3 regions of the Streptomyces sp. NPDC051822 genome follow, and region 3 is predicted to be linked to each of the others. Evidence: riboswitches for the same ligand, from Rfam matches in the RefSeq annotation. Region 3 holds a riboswitch; each other region holds the start of a gene.
What was found. Region 3 has a riboswitch for thiamine pyrophosphate ahead of ACIA8N_RS10040 (thiamine ABC transporter substrate-binding protein). Riboswitches for the same ligand answer to the same signal wherever they lie in the genome.
Positions count from the first base shown of each region.

Region 1: it holds a riboswitch for thiamine pyrophosphate, as region 3 does, so the genes downstream of both, thiO (glycine oxidase ThiO) here and ACIA8N_RS10040 (thiamine ABC transporter substrate-binding protein) in region 3, are expected to answer to the same signal.
Region 2: it holds a riboswitch for thiamine pyrophosphate, as region 3 does, so the genes downstream of both, thiC (phosphomethylpyrimidine synthase ThiC) here and ACIA8N_RS10040 (thiamine ABC transporter substrate-binding protein) in region 3, are expected to answer to the same signal.

Region 1 covers NZ_JBITBZ010000001.1:343,908-351,344, forward strand. The annotation lists gene thiE (thiamine phosphate synthase) at 1-188, opposite strand, end outside; gene ACIA8N_RS01560 (Rv2175c family DNA-binding protein) at 291-656, opposite strand; gene ACIA8N_RS01565 (FAD-dependent oxidoreductase) at 700-1,923, opposite strand; TPP riboswitch at 2,006-2,119, shown strand; gene thiO (glycine oxidase ThiO) at 2,117-3,325, shown strand; gene thiS (sulfur carrier protein ThiS) at 3,322-3,522, shown strand; gene ACIA8N_RS01580 (thiazole synthase) at 3,528-4,322, shown strand; gene pknB (Stk1 family PASTA domain-containing Ser/Thr kinase) at 4,426-6,336, shown strand; gene ACIA8N_RS01590 (deoxyribonuclease IV) at 6,343-7,206, shown strand; gene ACIA8N_RS01595 (DUF4396 domain-containing protein) at 7,275-7,437, shown strand, end outside.
Region 2 covers NZ_JBITBZ010000005.1:183,525-190,961, reverse strand. The annotation lists gene ACIA8N_RS18270 (YibE/F family protein) at 1-646, opposite strand, end outside; TPP riboswitch at 718-852, shown strand; gene thiC (phosphomethylpyrimidine synthase ThiC) at 846-2,633, shown strand; gene ACIA8N_RS18260 (hypothetical protein) at 2,691-3,347, opposite strand; gene ACIA8N_RS18255 (metallophosphoesterase) at 3,509-4,888, opposite strand; gene ACIA8N_RS18250 (LacI family DNA-binding transcriptional regulator) at 5,161-6,267, opposite strand; gene hisC (histidinol-phosphate transaminase) at 6,660-7,437, shown strand, end outside.
Region 3 covers NZ_JBITBZ010000002.1:925,070-932,506, forward strand. The annotation lists gene tsf (translation elongation factor Ts) at 1-718, shown strand, start outside; gene pyrH (UMP kinase) at 883-1,647, shown strand; gene frr (ribosome recycling factor) at 1,742-2,299, shown strand; gene ACIA8N_RS10030 (phosphatidate cytidylyltransferase) at 2,413-3,402, shown strand; gene rlmN (23S rRNA (adenine(2503)-C(2))-methyltransferase RlmN) at 3,696-4,808, shown strand; TPP riboswitch at 4,838-4,948, shown strand; gene ACIA8N_RS10040 (thiamine ABC transporter substrate-binding protein) at 5,032-6,126, shown strand; gene ACIA8N_RS10045 (iron ABC transporter permease) at 6,165-7,437, shown strand, end outside.

The DNA of each region.
Region 1 (7,437 bases), on a different contig from region 3:
GCGTCGGCGAAGACGGCGAGGTGCTCCAGCTCCTCACCGGCCTCCATGCCCTTGTCGCGGAGCTGCACGATGTCCACGCCGGAGGAGAGCACGGCGTCGAGGAAGGCGGGCAGGTCGCCCTGGCGCTTCCGGGCGTCGGTGCAGAGGTAGAGCCGGGCGTCGGCGAGCCGCTCACGAGGCGTGGGCATGGGTGGGTTCCCCCCGTCGGTGTCGCCGGCGCCGCGGCGGCCGGCCCGTGAGGGGGCCGGTCGCCGCGACACCCGCTGATGGTGTCCTGGTGCGTGCGTGCCTCAGAGGGCGAGCGCCTGGGCGCGGCGCTTCACCTCCGTGCCGCGGTTCTCGTTGAGCGCCTGCGCGGGCGTGCCCGGCAGGCTCTCGTCCGGAGTGAAGAGCCACTCCAGCATCTCCTCGTCGGTGAAGCCGTCGTCCCGCAGCACGGTCAGGAGCCCGACGAGGCCCTTGACGATCTTGTCGCCCTGGATGAAGGCGGCGGGAATCTGCAGGGCGTTGTTCTCTCCACGGCGCACGGCGATGAGCTGACCTTCCTTGATCAGCTGCCGCACGCGCGTCACCTCGACATCGAGCATCTCCGCGATGTCGGGCACGTAGAGCCAGGCGGGGACGAGCGCATCGATCTTTACGTCAATCTCGGTCACAGGACAAGCCTGCCATCCCGGACCGACAGCCGGTACCCGGGCCCTACCGGACCGCCGCCTTCAGGGGTACGGAGGGGTCGGCTGCGCGCTCCGGGTCCACGGGGGTGGCCGTCTCGATGATCTTGCGGCCCTGGGCCAGGTCGCGGGGGCGGCCGACGGCGAGGAGGGCCACGAGCACCCCGGCGCGCAGCCAGAGCGCTGACCAGGCCTCACCGGCGGGGTCGCCGCGCCACAGCAGCTCGTCCGCGCCCGCGTGGTGCCCGGCGTACTGGACGAAGCGGCCGAACTGCTCGGACCAGAAGTACGGGACGGGGTCGTACGGCCCGGAGTCGGCCCCGGTGATCGTGGCGGCGACCGTGCGGGGGCCCTGGAGCGCGTTGTCCCAGTGGTGGACGAGGAGGCGCTTGCCGTAGCGGGCGGAGGGGAAGGAGGCGCAGTCGCCGACGGCGTACACGTCGGGCAGGGAGGTGCGCAGCCGCTCGTCGGCGGTGACGGCGCCGCTGGGGTCGAGGGCGATGCCGGAGTCCGCGAGCCAGTCGGTGGCGGGGCGGGCGCCGATGCCGACGACGACGGCGTCGGCGGGGAGCTCGCGGCCGTCGGCGAGGACCACCCGGCCGGGCGCGCCCGGCTCGACGGAGTGCACGCGCGCGTGGGTGAGGAGTTCGGCGCCGCCGGCCCCGTACCACTCGGCCATGGGGGTGGTGACCTCGGCGGGCAGGGCGCCGGCGAGGGGGCGGTCGGCGGCCTCGACGACGGTGACGGCGCAGCCCGCCTCGCGCGCGGCGGTGGCGAACTCGGCGCCGATCCATCCCGCGCCGACGACCACGACGGCGTGGCGGCGCTCCAGGACGGGGCCGAGGCGCACGGCGTCGTCGAGGGTGCGCAGCAGGTGGACCCCGGGGACGCCCTCGGTGCCGGGCAGGGTGACCGGGTGGGCCCCGGTGGCGACGACCAGGATGTCGTACGGGACGGGCCCCGCCTCGGTGTCGATCTCGTGGTCGGCGGCGCGCAGCCCTGTGACGTCGAGGCCGAGACGCAGCTCGATGCCGAGGTCCTCGAAGTCGACGTCGAAGGCGGAGTCCTCGGCCTTGCCGAGGAGGATGGCCTTGGAGAGCGGGGGCCGGTCGTAGGGCTGGTGGGACTCGGCCCCGATGAGGGTCACGGGGCCGGTGAAGCCCTGTTCGCGCAGGGCGACGGCGGTCTGCACGCCCGCCATCCCGGCGCCGACGATCACGACATGCTGCTGGGCCTGCTTCTGCTCGCTCACCCGCCCACCTTACGTTCCTGACACACCGTCAGCCAGGGAGGGGCCTGGGCCCCGAAAGGGCCTGCGGTTAGTCTGGCGGGCGTAAAGCACTCGCGGGAGCCCGGACGCACCGGGCTGAGAGGGAGGCTGGGACGGCCTCCGACCGTACGAACCTGATCCGGGTCATGCCGGCGAAGGGAGGGGCTGGACGCCCATGCGTTCTTCCGATGTCAGTGGAGCCACTGACGCTACCCGTGCCACCGATACCGCCGACGTCCTCGTCGTCGGCGGCGGCATCATCGGTCTGGTCACGGCCTGGCGGGCCGCGCGGCGCGGACTGCGCACCGCCGTCGTCGACCCGGACCCGGGCGGCGGCGCCGCACGGGTCGCGGCCGGGATGCTCGCCGCCGTCACCGAACTCCACTACGGCGAGGAGACCCTGCTCGGGCTCAACCTCGCCTCCGCCGCGCGCTATCCCGCGTTCGTCGCCGAGCTGGAGGAGTTCACCGGCCACGACGTCGGCTACCGCGCCTGCGGCACCCTCGCCGTCGCCCTCGACGCCGACGACCGGGCCCACCTGCGCGAACTGCACGCCCTGCAGACCCGCTGCGGGCTCACCTCCGAGTGGCTCAGCGGCCGCGAGTGCCGCCGCCTCGAACCGATGCTCGCCCCGGGGGTGCGGGGCGGGCTGCGGGTCGACGGCGACCACCAGGTCGACCCGCGCCGGCTCGCCGCCGCGCTCCTCGTCGCCTGCGAACGGGCCGGGGTGGTCTTCCACCGCGCGCTCGCGCAGAGCCTGACGGTGGTACGGGACCGGGCGCGCGGTGCCGTGCTCGCCGGGGGCCGGGAACTGGCGGCCGACCAGGTCGTCCTCGCCGCCGGAAGCCTGAGCGGGCGGCTCGCGGGCGTGCCCGCCGAGGTCCTGCCGCCCGTCCGCCCCGTGAAGGGCCAGGTGCTGCGGCTGCGGGTGCCGGCCCCGTACGCCCCCTTCCTCTCCCGGACCGTCCGGGCCGTCGTCCGCGGCAGCCACGTCTACCTGGTGCCGCGCGCGAACGGCGAGCTCGTCGTCGGCGCCACCAGCGAGGAGCTGGGCTGGGACACCACGGTGACGGCGGGCGGGGTGTACGAGCTGCTGCGCGACGCCCACGAACTCGTCCCCGGCCTCACCGAACTGCCGCTCACCGAGACCCTCGCCGGGCTCCGCCCCGCTTCCCCGGACAACGCGCCGCTGCTCGGCCCCACCGCTCTGCCCGGCCTCCACCTGGCCACCGGCCACTACCGCAACGGGGTCCTCCTCACCCCCGTCACCGGCGACGTCATGGCCGAGGTGCTCACCACGGGCGTCCTCCCGGACGAGGCGCGCCCCTTCACCCCCCGCCGTTTCTCCCCCGCACTCCCCGTACGTCAGGAGCAGCCCGCATGAACGTGTCCGTGAACGGAGAACCGCGCGAGCTCTCCGGCCCCCTCACCCTCGACGCCCTCGTCGCGACCCTGACCACGTCCCGCTCCGGGGTGGCCGCCGCCCTCAACGAGACGGTCGTGCCGCGCGGCGAGTGGGCGGCGACGCCGCTCGGCGAGGGCGACCGGGTCGAGGTCCTCACCGCGGTGCAGGGGGGCTGAGCGCGATGTCCGACGACGTGTTCACCCTCGGGGGTACGGAGTTCACCTCGCGCCTCATCATGGGCACCGGCGGGGCACCCAGCCTCGACGTCCTGGAGCGCTCGCTGATCGCCAGCGGTACGGAGCTGACGACGGTCGCCATGCGGCGCCTGGACCCGACGGTCCAGGGCTCGGTCCTCTCCGTCCTCGACCGGCTCGGCATCCGGGTCCTGCCCAACACGGCGGGCTGCTTCACGGCAGGGGAGGCGGTCCTGACCGCCCGGCTCGCGCGGGAGGCGCTCGGCACCGACTGGATCAAGCTGGAGGTCGTCGCCGACGAGCGGACCCTGCTGCCGGACGGGGAGGAGCTCCTCGCCGCGGCCGAGACCCTCGTCGACGACGGCTTCACCGTCCTCCCCTACACCAACGACGACCCGGTCCTGGCGCGCAAGCTGGAGGACGCGGGGTGCGCGGCGATCATGCCGCTCGGCTCCCCGATCGGCTCGGGGCTCGGCATCCGCAACCCGCACAACTTCCAGCTGATCGCGGAACGCGCGGGGGTGCCGGTGATCCTCGACGCGGGGGCGGGCACCGCGTCGGACGCGGCGCTCGCGATGGAGCTGGGCTGCGCGGCGGTGATGCTGGCATCGGCGGTGACCCGGGCGCAGGAGCCGGTCCTGATGGCGGCGGCGATGCGGCACGCGGTGGAGGGGGGCCGCCTCGCCCACCGGGCGGGCCGCATCCCCCGCCGCCACTTCGCGGAGGCGTCCTCCCCGATGGAGGGCCGACCCGCCCTGGACCCGGAACGCCCGGCGTTCTGACGCGGACGGCGGGGGGGGGCGGGGGTGCGGAGCTCGTCACAGCTCCGTCGCAGTCGGGGCCACCCGGCCGAGGCCCCGCCGACCGGCTCGTAGACTCGTCGTCGTGGACACGACCCTCCAGGACCCCCTCGTCGGGCGGCTGCTCGACGGCCGCTACCGCGTCGACGCGCGCATCGCCGTCGGCGGGATGGCCACGGTCTACCGGGCCGTGGACACCCGCCTCGACCGCGTCCTCGCGCTCAAGGTGATGCACCCCGCCCTCGCCACCGACGCGGCCTTCGTCGAGCGCTTCATCCGCGAGGCGAAGTCCGTCGCCCGGCTCTCGCACGCGAACGTCGTCGGCGTCTTCGACCAGGGCGCCGAGGGCGCGTACGTCTACCTGGCGATGGAGTACGTCGCGGGCTGCACCCTCCGTGACGTGCTGCGCGAGCGCGGCGCCCTCGCGCCCCGGGCCGCCCTCGACATCCTGGAGCCCGTGCTCGCCGCGCTCGGCGCCGCGCACCGGGCCGGCTTCGTGCACCGCGACATGAAGCCCGAGAACGTGCTGATAGGGGACGACGGCCGGGTCAAGGTCGCCGACTTCGGTCTCGTACGGGCCGTGGGCTCGGCGACCGCGACCACCGGCTCGGTCCTCGGCACGGTCTCGTACCTCGCGCCCGAGCAGATCGAGCACGGCACCGCCGACACCCGCGCCGACGTGTACGCCTGCGGTGTCGTCCTGTACGAGATGCTGACCGGCGGCAAGCCGCACGCCGGCGACACCCCCGCGCAGGTCCTCTACCAGCACCTCCACACGGACGTGCCCGCCCCCTCCGCCGCCGTCCCGGGGCTCGCCCTGGAGCTGGACGAGCTGGTGGCGGCGGCCACGGCCCGTCACCCCGAGGCCCGTCCGCACGACGCCGTCGCCCTGCTCGCCCTTCTCCGAGAGGCCCGCGCCGCGCTCGGCGACGACCAGCTGGACGCCGTGCCCCCGCAGGCGCGGTCCGAGGCCAGGGACACGGCCGAGGACCGGACCAGCGTGATCGCCCGGCCCGTACCGGCGGCCGGGGCGGACGACGCACAGCAGGTCCTCCACACGAACCGGCTGCCCGCGCCGGAGCCCCCCGCGTCCACGGCCCGCAGGCGCCCGCCGCGCGGCCCGCTCCTCGTGGTCGCCGCCGTCCTGCTCGCGCTCGGTCTCGGCGCCGGTGTCTGGTACATCAATTCCGGCCAGTTCACCCGCGTCCCCGCCGTCCTCGGCCAGACCGAGGCCGCCGCGACGCAGCGGATCACCGACGCCGGCCTGGAGGTCGGCACGACGAAGCGCGCGTTCAGCGAGGTGTACGAGCGCGGCACCGTCATGGCCGTGGACCCGGCACCGGGCGAGCGCATCCGGGACAACGACACGGTCACCCTGACGCTCTCCCGCGGCCCCGAGGTCGTGAAGGTGCCCAACCTCAGGAACAAGCCGCTCACCGAGGCCAAGGCCGCCCTCGAACGGGAGGGCCTGCTGCCCGGGGTGATCACCACCGCGTTCAGCGAGTCCGTCGCGCAGGGCTCCGTGATCGGCACCGACCCCGAGCCCGGCACCGAGCGCGCCCCCGACTCGGCCGTCGCCCTGCTGGTCAGCAGGGGCGCGCCGATCGACGTACCCGACGTCACCGGCGAGACCGTCGCGGACGCCACGGCCCTGCTCCAGGAGGACGGGCTGACCGTCCGCGTCGCCCCGGAGCGGATCCACTCCCCCGAGGCCGCCGGCACGGTTGCCGCGCAGTCCCTCGCCGAGGGCAGCCGGGCCGCCGACGGCGACACCATCACGCTCACCGTCTCCAAGGGCCCGAAGCAGGTCGAGGTCCCGGACGTCACCGGGGAGAAGGCCGACGACGCCCGTACGGCCCTGGAGGACGCGGGCTTCGAGGTGGAGGTCAAGAAGTCCTTCCCCTACCTCGGCGACACCGTCGCGAGCCAGTCCGTGGAGGGCGGCTCCACCGCTCCCGAGGGCTCCACCGTCACGATCACGATCAAGGGACTGTAGAAACCGATGCGCAATCCCGTCGGCGGCCATGTCCCCGTGGCCGGTGGGCTCGCCACGACCGGTCTGGGCTACGCCCGCGAGCTGGGCGCGGAGACCGTGCAGGTCTTCGTCGCCAACCCGCGCGGCTGGGCCACCCCGGTCGGCAACCCGGCCCAGGACGAGCGGTTCCGGGCGGAGTGCGAGGCCGAGTCGATCTCGGCCTGGGTGCACGCCCCGTACCTGATCAACTTCGGCTCGCACACCGAGGCCACCGCGGAGAAGTCGGTGGAGTCGATGCGGCACTCGCTGCGGCGCGGCCGGGAGATCGGCGCGAAGGGCGTGGTGGTGCACACCGGCTCGGCGACCGGCGGCCGCCCCCGCGCGGTGGCGCTCGCCCAGGTGCGGGAGCGGCTGCTGCCGCTCCTCGACGAGCTGACGCACGAGGACGATCCGTACCTGCTCCTGGAGTCGACGGCCGGGCAGGGCTTCTCGCTCTGCTCTCGCGCGGAGGACTTCGGCCCGTACTTCGACGCGCTCGACCACCACCCCAAGCTGGGCGTCTGCCTCGACACCTGCCACATCTTCGCCGCCGGCCACGACCTGACCGGCCCGCACGGAGCGACGCAGACCCTCGACCAGCTGGTGGCGACGGTGGGCGAGGGCCGCCTGAAGCTGATCCACGCCAACGACTCCCAGGACGTGGTCGGCGCGCGCAAGGACCGGCACGCGAACATCGGCGTGGGTCACATCGGGGAGGACGGCTTCCGGAACCTTCTCCGCCATCCGGCGACCGACGGCGTGCCGCTGGTCATCGAGACGCCGGGCGGCAAGGACGGGCATCTCGCGGACGTGGAACTGCTGAAGAAGCTCAGGGACGCCGTTTCCCGTTGAGGAATACCCCTAGGGGGTATACGGTTCCTGTAACGGCAGGAACCGCTACCCGGCATGGGGGGCACCCGATGAACCACGACGCGCACACCCACCACGACCACAACGCTCACGCCGACCACGCCGGCCACGAGCACTCCGGCCACTCCGGCCACTCCGGCAAGGTCTCCTGGGCCATGGCCGCCAAGGCCACGCTGCACTGCCTCACCGGCTGCGCCATCGGCGAGGTGCTCG
Region 2 (7,437 bases), on a different contig from region 3:
TCGCGACGAGGGCGATCAGCGCCATCACGCCCCGCATCCGGCCGACGAGCACGACGACGAGGGCGAAGATGCCTGCGAGCACCGCCAGCGGGATCTTGCGGTTCACATCGGTCACCGAGTACTGGAGGTCACGCGGCGCGTCGGGAGCGTACGCGACCACCACCCCCTGGCCCTCGTCCAGTTGGCGCGGTGCGTCCGGCTGCACGATCTCGGTGAACCTGCGCCCCTTCTCCGGGCCGCTGGTGACCTCGATGGTCGCCTTCTCGCACTGTCCCTGCTGGGCGTTGACCGCCTCGCGCCCCTGAGGGGTGGAGGTGTCGCCGGTCGGCGGGACCTGCGCGGCGTTCACGTCCGCGCAGTCGACCTGCTCGACGGCGACGACCTTGCCCTGCTCGGTCTGCCGGTCGAAGCCGACCCCGGTGCGCTCATGGGGCGGGGCGCCACCGGGCCACAGCACCATGAGCCCCACCACGACGGCTGTGGCGAAGGGGATCAGGACCGCGGCGATGACCTTGCGCAGATGCCGGGACACCGGTGCGGCGGGCCCGTGGTTGTGGCTGTGGCCGTGCCCCTGGGCGTGGCCGTGGGAAGGGCCTGGACCGTGGTCGTGGCCGTGCGGCTCGGGAGTCTGCTGGGGGGAAGTCACCGACCGATCATCGCAAGAACGGCGGGGGCCCACTGTTCAGCACGCCAGGGATGACGCTAGCGTGGTGGCACCTTTGCACACGCGGGAGCTCGGAGCACCGGGCTGAGAGGGCGCTGATCACCGTACGCACGTACGGGAGGAGGCTGCGCCGACCGCCGAACCTGTTACCGGGTAATGCCGGCGTAGGGAGATCGGTCTCATGACCATTCAGGATGCACGCACGCCTGCCTCCGACCAGGACGGCACCTCTGTCGACGGTGAGCGCACACCGGGCTGGCACAAGGGGTACGTCCAGGGCTCGCGGCCCGACCTCCGGGTGCCGGTCCGTCAGGTACACCTCACCAACGGCAAGGACGTCACGCTGTACGACACGTCCGGCCCGTACACCGACCCCACCGTCGACACCGACGTACGGCGGGGCCTCCCGCCGCTGCGCGAGAACTGGATCATCGGCCGCGGCGACACGGAGGAGTACGCGGGCCGCCCGGCCCGTCCCGAGGACGACGGCATCAAGCACACCTCGCCGCGCGGCGGCGGGCTGAAGAACCTCGACGCCGTCTTCCCCGGCCGTCCGCGCCTGCCGCGCCGCGGCCGCGACGGCCAGGCGGTGACCCAGCTCGCGTACGCCCGCCGGGGGGAGATCACCCCGGAGATGGAGTACGTCGCCATCCGCGAGAACGTCTCCCCCGAGGTCGTACGGGAGGAGATCGCCGCAGGTCGCGCGGTGCTGCCGGCGAACGTCAACCACCCGGAGATCGAGCCGATGATCATCGGCAAGCGGTTCCTGGTGAAGGTCAACGCCAACATCGGCAACTCCGCCGTCACCTCCTCCATCGAGGAGGAGGTGGAGAAGATGACCTGGGCGACCAAGTGGGGCGCCGACACGGTCATGGACCTGTCCACCGGCCGCAACATCCACACCACCCGCGAGTGGGTGCTGCGCAACTCCCCCGTCCCGATCGGCACCGTGCCGCTCTACCAGGCCCTGGAGAAGGTCGACGGCAGGGCCGAGGACCTGACCTGGGAGATCTACAAGGACACGGTCATCGAGCAGGCCGAGCAGGGCGTGGACTACATGACCGTGCACGCCGGCGTACTCCTGCCGTACGTGCCGCTCACCGCGCGCCGCAAGACCGGCATCGTCTCGCGCGGCGGCTCGATCATGGCCGCGTGGTGTCTCGCGCACCACAAGGAGAACTTCCTCTACACGAACTTCGAGGAGCTCTGCGAGATCCTCGCGACGTACGACGTCACGTACTCGCTCGGCGACGGCCTGCGTCCCGGCTCGATCGCGGACGCCAACGACGAGGCCCAGTTCGCGGAGCTGCGCACGCTCGGCGAGCTGAACACGATCGCCAAGCGCCACAACGTCCAGACGATGATCGAGGGCCCCGGGCACGTCCCGATGCACAAGATCAAGGAGAACATCGACCTCCAGCAGGAGATCTGCGAGGAGGCGCCGTTCTATACCCTCGGCCCGCTGACCACGGACGTCGCGCCCGCGTACGACCACATCACCTCCGGCATCGGCGCGGCGATGATCGCCTGGTGGGGCACGGCCATGCTCTGCTACGTCACGCCCAAGGAGCACCTCGGGCTGCCGAACCGGGACGACGTGAAGACGGGCGTCATCACGTACAAGATCGCGGCCCACGCGGCCGACCTCGCCAAGGGACACCCGGGCGCGCAGGAGTGGGACGACGCGCTCTCGGACGCGCGGTTCGAGTTCCGCTGGGAGGACCAGTTCAACCTGGCGCTCGACCCGGTCACCGCCCGCGAGTTCCACGACGAGACGCTGCCCGCGGAGCCCGCGAAGACCGCGCACTTCTGCTCGATGTGCGGTCCGAAGTTCTGCTCGATGAAGATCTCGCAGGACATCCGTCGTGAACACGGCGGTACGCAGCAGGAGATCGAGGCCGGCATGGCGGAGAAGTCCAAGGAGTTCGCCGAGAGCGGCAACCGCGTCTACCTGCCGCTGGCGGACTGACCCCCACCGGCGCTCGGCCGGCCCGCGACCCCGGGGGAGTCGCGGGCCGGCGGTGCGTCACGGCTGGGGCGTCGGCGGTGGGCCCGCGGGGGGCGCGGTGGCCGCGAGGGCGTCGCGCAGGAAGGGGAGGATCCCGCGTTCGAGAAGGGCGCGGCGCCAGGCCTCCCGGGCGCGGGACAGTTCGTCGTCCGGCGCGGACCCCGTGTGCACGGCGGCCGGACTGTTCCGCAGGGCCGTCATGAGGAGTCCGACGGCCGCGCCGAGCAGCCCGGCCGCGGCCACGGCGCCGAAGACCAGACCGGCCGTGAGGAGCGTCGCCCCGAACACCAGGGTGGGGGCGAGCGCGCGCAGGACCGCGCCGACCAGCAGGAAGATGACGGCGGCCGTGCCCGCGAGAACGGGCACCATGACGGTGAGGATCGCGACGACGCCCGGGCCGGGGCCGGGGCGGTCGGAGTTCTCCGCGGGTCGGGCCCCGAGGGTCGCGCGGTGCTGTTCGCGGACCTTCACGAAGTGGTCGTACTCGCTCGCCGCCGCGCTGGTGACCAGTGTCGTCGCGTTCAGCGTCATGGCGCGCAGCTGCGCGAGCGTGAGACGCGTGCCGGCTCCGGCGAGATCCGGACGTGCGTGGGCGGTGCTCAGTGCGTCGTCGAGGACCCGCTCGTACTCGGCGCGGTCCTCGGTCAGCAGGTGCGGAGCCACGTTCATGTGCATCCCCCGATGCTCCGTAGGCCCTGATCTGCCGTGGCAAACGGTCGGTTGGGCGGAAACGGAGGAGAGCCTGCTACGGATGGACCCCGATGGTATTGCGGTCGTGCCACGCGCTGACAGGGTGTTTCCGGAATTCGCCTTCCCCGGATGCGCAGCGTTATGCGTCAGCCGTTCAGGGGGAGTTGGACGACCAGCAGCTTTCCGGCCATGGTCACTCCGCCGTCCATGGCGATCGCCAGACCGTCCGCGTACACGTGCGGTCCGTCGACGACCGGGCCCGCGCTGTCCTCGCCCTCCTCCGCGCCGACCTGGCCGAGGAGGTACGGGATGGGGCTGTGGCCGTGCACGATCCGGTGGCCGCCGTAGGTGGAGAGCAGCTCCTGGACGGCCTGCGGGCCGCCCTCGTCCCGGAAGGCGAAGCGCTTGGTGAACTTGCGGAAGACGTCCCAGACCTCGTCGGCGTCGTTCCGGTTGAGGATCTCGTGGACCGTGTCGTTGACGTCCTCGATGGTCGCGCCGTAGTCGAGGTACGCGGTGGTGTCGGAGTGCACGAGGAGGTGGTCGTCCTCCCGGACGACGGCGTCGAGCCGGGACATCCACTGGAGGTGGACGTCCTGGAGGCGGTCCATGTCGTGCTTCTGGCCGCCGTTGAGCAGCCAGGCGGCCTGGAAGGTGGCGGTTCCCGCCCCGGAGTTGACCGGGGTGTCGCCGAAGCGCTTGGCGCCGATGAGCAGCAGCTCGTGGTTGCCCATGAGGGCCTTGCAGTAGCCGCCGGCGGCGGCGGCCTCGGCGGACAGCCGCATGACGAGGTCGATGACGCCGATGCCATCGGGGCCCCGGTCGGTGAAGTCGCCGAGGAACCAGAGGCGGGCGTTGCCCGCGGCCCAGCCGCCGTTCTCGTCGATGAGCCCCTGGGCGCGCAGGGCGGCGACGAGTTCGTCGAGGTAGCCGTGGACGTCGCCGACGACGTAGAGCGGGCCGGGTCCCTCGCCGCTCGCGGCGGCGGGCTCGGCCGCGGTGGCGGGTTCGGGGGTGACCGGGACCTGGACGGTGTCGCCGCGCTTGATGACCGGGAGGTCGCGCTCGGTCGGGGTGTACCCGTCCGGCATCCCGGCGCCGGGGAAGGCGTTGCCGGGGTGGCCGGTGGCGACGGAGACGATGGAGGAGCCGGCCGCCGCGGGGTACGCGGGGCTGGGACGGTGTCCCAGGTGGAGCGTCGGCTCGGCGGGCATGGGCGCGGTGGGCGCGGGCGGGCCCGCGGGCACGGCGGGTGCGGCCTGCGGCGGCACGGGCGCGGCGGCTGTCGCGGGTGCGGCGGGTGCCGCGGGTGCGACAGGGGCGGCAGGTGCCGTTCGCGGTGGTGCGGGAGCGGGTGGGTGCTCGGTCGGCGCGGGCACCGGCAGAGGCTCCGTGGACGTCGGTTCTGTGGCATGGCCCTGCTCGGTGGCATGGCCCTGTACGGGCACGCGGGCGTACGGCGGTACGCGGAAGTCACGCAATGTCGCCGTGCGCACCACGGGCTCCTGCCCGGCCCCCTGAGTCATGGACCCCTCCACCACCGTCGCGATGCCCTGCACATCGCGGACCGGCCTGGTCGGGGAGGTCCGCGGTGTCGTGCGCCCATCATAGGAATGAGGGTCCGCCTGTGTGACGCACCAGGGGTGGTGAATCCGGGTCCACTCCGGGTTCACCGGTTGTTTCGCCCGAATTGAGAAGGTCGAGTCCAGGGTTGAGGCCGGTTCGGTGGCTGGTTTCGCCGTCCTCGCCCACGGGCAGGGGCGGGGACGGCGGAACCGGTGAGGCGTGTCGGGCGGGATCAGTCCTTCGCGGGTTGGCGCGGTGGGCTGACCGTCGTGCGGGGCGGACGGCGCTGCGAGGAGGTGCGGATGATGAGTTCGGTCGGTATCACCTGCTCGACCGGGCCGTCGGTGTCGATCCCCTCGATGGCGTCGATGAGGAGCTGGACGACGGCCGTGCCGATCCGGCGCGGTTTGAGCGAGAGCGTCGTGATGGGCGGTTCGGTGGTGGCGTAGACGGTCGACTCGCTGCAGCAGACCAGCAGCAGGTCGTCCGGGACGCGCAGTCCGTAGCGGCGCGCGGCCGCGAGGAGGTCGGTTCCGTTGGGGTCGAAGAGGCCGTACACGGCGTCGGGCCGGTCCGGTCGGGCGAGCAGCCGGTCGGCCGCGACGGCGCCCGCGCACGGGTCGTGCGCCGGGTAGGCCTCGTAGACGGGGTCCTGGCCCACGCGTTCGCACCAGTTCAGGTACGCGGTGGTGGACAGGCGGGTGTAGGTGTCGGTGGTGGTTCCGGTGAGGAGGCCGATGCGGCGGGCGCCGGCGGCGGCGAGGTGGTCGAGCAGGTCGAGAACGGCGGCTTCGTGGTCGTTGTCGACCCAGGCGGTGACCGGAAGGGTGCCGGCGGGACGCCCGTCGGAGACGACGGGCAGGCCCTGGCGGACCAGTTCGGTGACGACCGGGTCGTGGTCGGAGGGGTCGATGACGACGGTGCCGTCGAGGGCGACGTTCGACCAGACGTCATGTCGGGAGGTGGCGGGGAGGATGACCAGGGCGTAGCCCCGCGCGAGCGCCGCCGATGTGGCTGCTCTGGCCATCTCCGCGAAATACGCGAATTCGGTGAAGGTGAAAGGTTCATCCCCGTACGTGGTCACGGTCAGGCCGATGAGTCCCGACTTCCCGGTGCGGAGCGTCCGGGCCGCCGCGGATGGGCGGTAGCCCAGCCGGTCGGCGACCTCGCGAACGTGACGTCGGGTGGCGTCGGGGAGTCGGCCCTTGCCGTTGAGCGCGTCGGAGACAGTCGTGATGGAGACCCCGGCGGCGGCGGCCACGTCCCGGATGCCTGCCCGGCCCTGCCGGCTTCCCCGGGTCTGTGCCCGGCTCACCTGGTGCTTCCCTGCTGCTGTCATGGCGAGCCGATAGTAGGGCGATGAGGGGCGGTCGAGACGGTCGCATATGCAGGCGTTGACAGGCACGTTTCTGCATGGCAACTCAGGCTCAATGGCCGGTGAATCCAAGGCAGTTAAGGCTTTCGGCATGGGGTCTGAGGCTGTCGAACGGTGTCGACCTGGCGAGGGGGCGAGGTCTCGAAGAGGTCTCAACTCACCTCTACGGGGGATGCGCGCCACCGCGCTCGCCACCGGCGCGCGCCACCCAAGTGCGCGCTCCCCCCTCTCCGGGCCGCTTCGGGCGGCCGTGTCCACAGCGTGTCCCTCCTGTTGTCCACAGCCCATTCGCAGCGGAGGGGAATCCTCTTAAGGTGAGGAGTATTGGCGGTATGGACGGTCGAGGAGGCCACACTGTGAGCGAGACCAGCGGGACGAGCACGGGCCCGAAGCTGCGCGCCGAGCTGGACGGCGTCCCCACGTACAAGCCGGGCAGGCCGGCGGCCGCGGACGGTCCCGTGGCCTTCAAGCTGTCCTCCAACGAGAATCCGTACCCGCCGCTGCCGGGCGTCATGGAGAGCACGCTGGCCGCGGCCGCGAACTTCAACCGGTACCCCGACATGGCCTGCACCGGTCTGATGGAGGAGCTGGCCGACCGTTTCGGCGTGCCGGTCTCCCACCTGGCCACGGGCACCGGCTCCGTCGGTGTCGCGCAGTCGCTGCTCCAGGCGACCTCGGGCCCCGGCGACGAGGTCATCTACGCCTGGCGTTCCTTCGAGGCGTACCCGATCATCACGCAGATCAGCGGGGCCACCTCGGTGCAGGTGCCGCTCACCGAAGGCGAGGTGCACGACCTCGACGCGATGGCCGAGGCGATCACCGACCGGACGCGGCTGATCTTCGTCTGCAACCCCAACAACCCCACGGGTACCGCGGTGCGCCGGGCCGAGCTGGAGCGCTTCCTCGACCGGGTGCCGTCCGACGTCCTGGTCGTGCTGGACGAGGCGTACCGCGAGTTCGTCCGTGACGCCGATATCCCGGATGGCATCGAGCTCTACCGTGACCGGCCGAACGTCGCCGTGCTGCGTACGTTCTCCAAGGCGTACGGCCTTGCGGGTCTCCGGGTCGGCTTCGCGGTCGCTCATGAGCCGGTGGCGGCGGCGCTGCGCAAGACGGCGGTGCCGTTCGGCGTGA
Region 3 (7,437 bases):
CCTGCGCATCAAGGGCCAGAAGGGCGTCGCCAAGCGCGAGGGCCGCTCCGCCGAGAACGGCGCCGTGGTCTCCCTCATCGCCGACGACAACACCTCCGGCGTCCTCGTCGAGCTGAAGTGCGAGACGGACTTCGTCGCCAAGGGTGACAAGTTCCAGGCCGTCGCCGACAAGCTCGCCGCCCACGTCGCCGCCACCTCCCCGGCCGACCTGGACGCGCTGCTCGCCTCCGAGATCGAGGCCGGCAAGACCGTGCAGGCGTTCGTCGACGAGGCCAACGCCAACCTCGGCGAGAAGATCGTCCTGGACCGCTTCGCGCAGTACGCCGACGGCTTCGTCTTCTCGTACATGCACCGCACGATGCCGGACCTCCCGCCGCAGATCGGTGTCCTCGTCGAGTTCGACAAGGCCGACGCCGCCGTGGCCAAGGGCATCGCCCAGCACATCGCCGCCTTCGCGCCGAAGTACCTCACCCGTGAGGACGTTCCGGCCGAGGTCGTCGAGACCGAGCGTCGCGTCGCCGAGGAGACCACCCGCGCCGAGGGCAAGCCCGAGGCCGCGCTCCCGAAGATCGTCGAGGGTCGCGTGAACGGCTTCTTCAAGGACGCGACGCTGCTCGGTCAGCCGTACGCCCTTGACAACAAGAAGTCCGTCCAGCAGATCCTGGACGAGGCCGGTGTCACCCTGAAGCGCTTCACCCGCATCAAGGTCGGCATCTGAGTCCGTCCGCGAACGCGACGGACACCGGACCCCGGTAGGGTCTGAGGCAGTCGTCCGCCCCCGCGCAGGACGACCGCAGATCTGACGAGGAGGCCATTGCCGTACGGGATACCGCGAGGACCCACCGGCAATGGCCTTCGTCGTATGTGCACGAGGAGATCTCCATGAACCAGTCCGCCGCCCAGGGCGACGACATCCACGGCAAAAAGTCCGGCCGCTTCATGCTGAAGCTGTCCGGCGAGGCGTTCGCCGGCGGCGGCGCGCTCGGCGTCGACCCCGACGTCGTGCACAAGATCGCGCGCGAGATCGCGGCGGTCGTCCGCGACGGAGCGGAGATCGCGATCGTGATCGGCGGCGGCAACTTCTTCCGCGGCGCCGAGCTGCAGGTCCGCGGCATGGACCGGGCCCGCTCCGACTACATGGGCATGCTCGGCACCGTGATGAACTGCCTCGCCCTCCAGGACTTCCTGGAGAAGGAGGGCATCGACTCCCGCGTCCAGACCGCCATCACCATGGGTCAGGTCGCCGAGCCGTACATCCCGCTGCGCGCCGTGCGGCACCTGGAGAAGGGCCGCGTGGTCATCTTCGGTGCAGGCATGGGCATGCCGTACTTCTCCACCGACACCACGGCCGCCCAGCGTGCCCTGGAGATCGACGCCGAGGCCCTGCTGATGGGCAAGAACGGCGTGGACGGCGTCTACGACTCCGACCCCAAGGCCAACCCCGACGCGGTCAAGTTCGACGCGCTGGAGTACGGCGAGGTGCTCTCCCGTGACCTCAAGGTCGCCGACGCCACCGCCATCACCCTGTGCCGGGACAACAACCTCCCGATCCTCGTCTTCGAACTGCTCGCCGAGGGCAATATCGCTCGCGCGGTGAAGGGTGAGAAGATCGGCACGCTCGTGAGCGACCAGGGCACCCGGGCCTGACCCGAACCGGGGAACCGCCCCGCAAGGGGATGGACAGAGCCCTGCCGGTCGTACACCGTGCAGGACACAACGCGACGACACGCAGGAGCATGTGGTGATCGAAGAGACCCTCCTCGAGGCCGAGGAGAAGATGGAGAAGGCCGTCGTGGTCGCCAAGGAGGACTTCGCCGCGATCCGCACCGGCCGTGCGCACCCGGCGATGTTCAACAAGATCGTGGCGGACTACTACGGTGCCATCACCCCCATCAACCAGCTCGCGTCGTTCTCCGTTCCGGAGCCGCGCATGGCCGTGGTGACCCCGTTCGACAAGAGCGCGCTGCGCAACATCGAGCAGGCCATCCGGGACTCGGACCTCGGCGTCAACCCGAGCAACGACGGCAACATCATCCGGGTGGTGTTCCCCGAGCTGACCGAGGAGCGCCGTCGGGAGTACATCAAGGTCGCCAAGGGCAAGGCCGAGGACTCGAAGATCTCGATCCGCGCCGTCCGCCGCAAGGCCAAGGAGACCATCGACAAGTTCGTCAAGGACGGCGAGGTCGGCGAGGACGAGGGCCGCCGCGCCGAGAAGGAGCTCGACGACACCACCGCGAAGTACGTCTCGCAGGTGGACGAGCTGCTCAAGCACAAGGAAGCCGAGCTGCTCGAGGTCTGATGAACGACTCTTCCTGGGGGGCCCCGGGCGGCACCGGCCGTCGGGGACCCGACCAGGGGCCTGCCCCGGCGGGTCCCGCATACGATCGGCATCAGGCGGCGCAGACTCGGCCCATGCCCATCGTGCCCGACGTTCCCGCCGGCGGATTCCAGGACGGTCACGGCCGGGGGGCCGCTCACCCGAGCGGTCCCCTGTTCCGTGACGAGACGCCGCACGAGCACCCGCAGGAGCCCATGCCCAGCCCCACCCCGCCTCCGCCGCCCGCGCCGTCGGCGCCCCGGCAGAAGAAGAGCGCGGGGCGCGATCTGGGTGCGGCCATAGGGGTCGGGGTCGGTCTCGGCGCCGTCATCATCGCCTCGCTGTTCATCTGGAAGCCCGCGTTCATCGGGGTGATAGCGGTCGCCGTGGTGGTCGGGCTCTGGGAGCTCACCTCCCGCCTCCAGGAGCGCAAGGCGATCAAGGCTCCGCTGGTCCCCCTCGCGGTCGGCGGTGCGGCGATGGTCGTCGCCGGCTACGTCAGGGGTGCCGAGGGTGCCTGGGTGGCGATGGCGCTGACGGCGCTCGCGGTGCTCGTCTGGCGCATGACGGAACCGCCCGAGGGCTATCTGAAGGACGTCACGGCGGGTGTGTTCGCCGCGTTCTACGTGCCGTTCCTCGCGACCTTCGTGGCCCTGCTGCTCACCGCCGACGACGGTCCGCAGCGGGTGCTGACCTTCCTGATCCTGACGGTGGTCAGCGACACCGGGGCGTACGCGATCGGCTGGCGCTTCGGCAAGCACAAGCTGGCCCCGCGGATCAGCCCCGGCAAGACCCGCGAGGGTCTGCTGGGCGCGGTCACGTTCGCGATGGCGGCGGGCGCGCTGTGCATGGAGTTCATGATCGACGACGGTGTCTGGTGGCAGGGCCTGATCCTCGGTGTCGCGGTGGCGGCGAGCGCGACGCTCGGCGACCTCGGCGAGTCGATGATCAAGCGTGACCTGGGCATCAAGGACATGGGAACGCTGCTGCCCGGGCATGGGGGCATCATGGACCGGCTGGACTCGCTGTTGCCGACGGCGCCGGTGGTCTGGCTGCTGCTCGCCTTGTTCGTCGGGACCGGCTGACCGGGCATGGTGCCACGCGGCGGAGCCGCACGTCGACACAGCATGGACCGGCTGGACTCGCTGTTGCCGACGGCGCCGGTGGTCTGGCTGCTGCTCGCACTGTTCGTCGGAACGGCTTGACGGACACCGGGTACTCTGGAAGGGCTCGTGGCGCGTGCGCCGCGGGCCCTTCCGTCGTCCTCGCCGCTGCGGGGATGTTCCAGTGAGGTCTCCTGGCTCCGGCATCGCGATGCCGCGGTCCCCGTTTTCACGGGGATGGCCAGACCTCGTGCCGTCTGAGGAGACACCCCATCGTGGCCCGTCCCGTGCCCGGAGAACTCACTTTCGTCGCCCCCCGCGGAGCCAAGAAGCCGCCGCGGCACCTGGCCGACCTCACCCCCGCCGAGCGGAAGGACGCCGTCGCCGAGATCGGCGAGAAGCCCTTCCGCGCCAAGCAGCTGTCCACGCACTACTTCGCGCGGTACGCGCACGACCCCGCGGAGTGGACGGACATCCCCGCCGCCTCGCGGGAGAAGCTGGCCGCGGAGCTGCTGCCCGACCTGATGTCCGTGGTGCGGCACATCTCGTGCGACGACGACACCACCCGTAAGACCCTGTGGCGGCTGCACGACGGCACGCTCGTCGAGTCGGTGCTCATGCGCTACCCGGACCGGGTGACCATGTGCATCTCCTCCCAGGCCGGCTGCGGGATGAACTGCCCGTTCTGCGCGACGGGCCAGGCCGGGCTCGACCGGAACCTGTCGACCGCCGAGATCGTGCACCAGATCGTCGACGGCATGCGCGCGCTGCGCGACGGCGAGGTCCCCGGAGGCCCGGCGCGGCTCAGCAACATCGTCTTCATGGGCATGGGCGAGCCGCTCGCCAACTACAAGCGCGTCGTCGGCGCCATCCGGCGGCTGACCGACCCCGAGCCGGACGGCCTCGGCCTCTCGCAGCGCGGGATCACCGTCTCCACCGTCGGCCTCGTGCCGGCGATGCTGCGCTTCGCCGACGAGGGCTTCAAGTGCCGCCTCGCGGTCTCGCTCCACGCCCCCGACGACGAGCTGCGCGACACCCTGGTGCCGGTGAACACCAAGTGGAAGGTGCGCGAGGTCCTCGACGCGGCCTGGGAGTACGCGGAGAAGTCCGGGCGCCGGATCTCCATCGAGTACGCGCTCATCCGGGACATCAACGACCAGGCCTGGCGCGGTGACCTGCTGGGCCGGCTGCTCAAGGGCAAGCGGGTGCACGTCAACCTGATCCCGCTGAACCCGACGCCCGGCTCGAAGTGGACCGCGTCCCGCCCCGAGGACGAGAAGGCCTTCGTCGAGGCCATCGCGCGCCACGGCGTTCCGGTGACCGTACGGGACACCCGCGGTCAGGAGATCGACGGTGCCTGTGGACAGCTCGCGGCGTCCGAACGCTGACCTTGTACTCTGAGCTCGAACACATCTCCATATTCCGACAGGGGAGCGCCACAGCGCTGAGAGTGCGGTCACCGTAGGACCGCAGACCCTCTGAACCTTGCCCAGGTCATTCTGGGTAGGAAGTTCGGTCGTTAACTCAAGCTGTTGCGCCCTGCCCGCGTCCGGTTCCGCCGGCCGTGGGCAGGGCCGCGTCTCTTCCTGGTCATACCCAGGAGGAATCTCAGTGACCATCAAGAAGACCGCTGCCGCCGCGATCGTCGCGGCGCTCGGCGTCACCACCCTCGCCGCCTGCGGCACGGAGGACGCCCGCGACGCCGCCGGCAAGTCCGGCGCGCCCGCGCCGAAGACCGTGACCCTCGTCAGCCACGACTCCTTCAACGCCTCCAAGGAGGTGCTCGCGGAGTTCACGAAGCAGACCGGCTTCACCGTCAAGGTCCTCAAGGCGGGCGACGCGGGCGAGGCCGTCAACAAGGAGATCCTGACCAAGGGCTCCCCGCAGGGCGACGTCTTCTTCGGCGTCGACAACACGCTGCTCTCCCGCGCCCTCGACAACGGGATCTTCGTCCCGTACGAGGCCGAGGGCGTCGACCGGGTCCCGGCGGAGTACCGGCTCGACAAGGAGAACCGGGTCACGCCGGTCGACTCCGGTGACATCTGCGTCAACTACGACAAGAAGTACTTCGCGGGCAGGAAGCTGGCGCCGCCGCAGACCTTCGACGACCTGGCGAAGCCCGCGTACAAGAACCTCCTCGTCGTCGAGAACCCCGAGCGGTCCTCGCCGGGCCTCGGCTTCCTCCTCGGCACGGCCGCGAAGTACGGCGACGACGGCTGGCAGGACTACTGGACGAAGCTCAAGGCCAACGGCGTGAAGACCGTCGACAGCTGGGAGCTCGCCTACAACCAGGAGTTCTCCGGCTCGGCCGGCGGCAAGCAGGCCAAGGGCGACCGGCCGCTCGTCGTCTCGTACGCCTCCAGCCCGCCGGTCGAGGTGCTGTACGGCGAGCCGCAGCCGAAGGTGGCGCCCACCGGCGTCTCCACCGGCACCTGCTTCCGGCAGACCGAGTTCGCGGGCCTGCTGAACGGCGCGAAGAACCCCGAGGGCGGCAAGGCGCTGATCGACTTCCTGATCTCGAAGAAGTTCCAGGAGGACATGCCGCTCCAGATGTTCGTCAACCCGGTGGCGAAGGACGCGGTGCTGCCGGAGCTGTTCACGAAGCACGGTGTGGTCGTCGAGAAGCCGGAGACCATGGCCCCCGAGAAGATCGCCGAGAAGCGTGACGCGTGGATCCAGCAGTGGTCGTCGCTCGTCCTGAAGTAGCGCGCGACCTCCGGGGGAGCGCGGCGCGGCTGGGGCTCATGGCCCTGCCCGTCGCGTTCTTCGGGGTCTTCTTCGCCTGGCCCGTGGCGTCGATCGTCGAGCGGGGGCTGCGGCCCGACGGGACCTGGCGGTTCGGACGGATCGGCGAGACGCTGAGCCGGCCGGACATCCTCGACGTGCTCGGCTTCACCGTGTGGCAGGCGCTCGCCTCCACCGGCCTGACGCTGCTCGTCGCACTGCCCGGCGCGTACGTCTTCGCGCGCTTCGACTTCCCGGGCAAGAGCGTGCTGCGGGCCGTGGTCACGGTGCCGTTCGTGCTGCCGACCGTCCTCGTCGGCACGGCGTTCCTGGCGCTCGTCGGCCGGGGCGGTCTCACGGACGAGCTGTGGGGGCTGCGCCTCGACACCGGTGTCTGGGCGATCCTCCTCGCGCACGTCTTCTTCAACTACGCGGTCGTCGTACGGACGGTCGGCGGCCTCTGGTCCCAGCTCGACCCGCGCCAGGAGGAGGCCGCCCGGGTCCTCGGCGCGTCCCGGTGGACGGCCTGGCGGACGGTGACGCTGCCCGCGCTCGTGCCGGCGGTGTCGGCGGCGGCCCTGATGGTGTTCCTCTTCACCTTCACCTCCTTCGGCGTCGTGCAGATCCTCGGCGGGAACACGTACTCCACCCTCGAGGCCGAGATCTACCGGCAGACCGCGCGGCTGCTCGACCTGCCGACGGCCGCCGTCCTGACCCTGGTGCAGTTCGCGGCGGTCGGCGCGATCCTGGCCGTGCACGCCCGGACGGTACGGCGGCGGGAGACCGCGCTGCGGCTCGTCCCGCCGGAGCGGACCGCGCGCCGGCCGCGCGGCGCCGGACAGTGGGCGCTGCTCGGCGGTGTCCTGCTCTCGGTGGCGCTGCTGATCCTGCTGCCGCTCGGCGTGCTCGTGGAACGTTCCTTCGCAGGACCGCAGGGGTACGGGCTCGGCTACTACCGGGCGCTCGGCTCGCTCGACGAGTCCGGCACCTTCCTCGTACCGCCCCTGGAGGCGATCGGGAACTCGCTGCGGTACGCGGTGGCCGCCACCGGCATCGCGGTGCTGATCGGCGGGCTCGCGGCGGCGGCCCTCACCAGGAGGGCGGGGCGGCTCGTACGGGGCTTCGACGCGCTCCTGATGCTGCCGCTCGGGGTCTCGGCGGTCACCGTCGGCTTCGGCTTCCTCATCACCCTCGACGAACCGCCGTTCGACCTGCGGGCCAGCTGGATCCTGGTCCCCCTCGCACAGGCCCTGGTCGGCGTCCCGTTCGTCGTACGGACGATGCTGCCGGTCC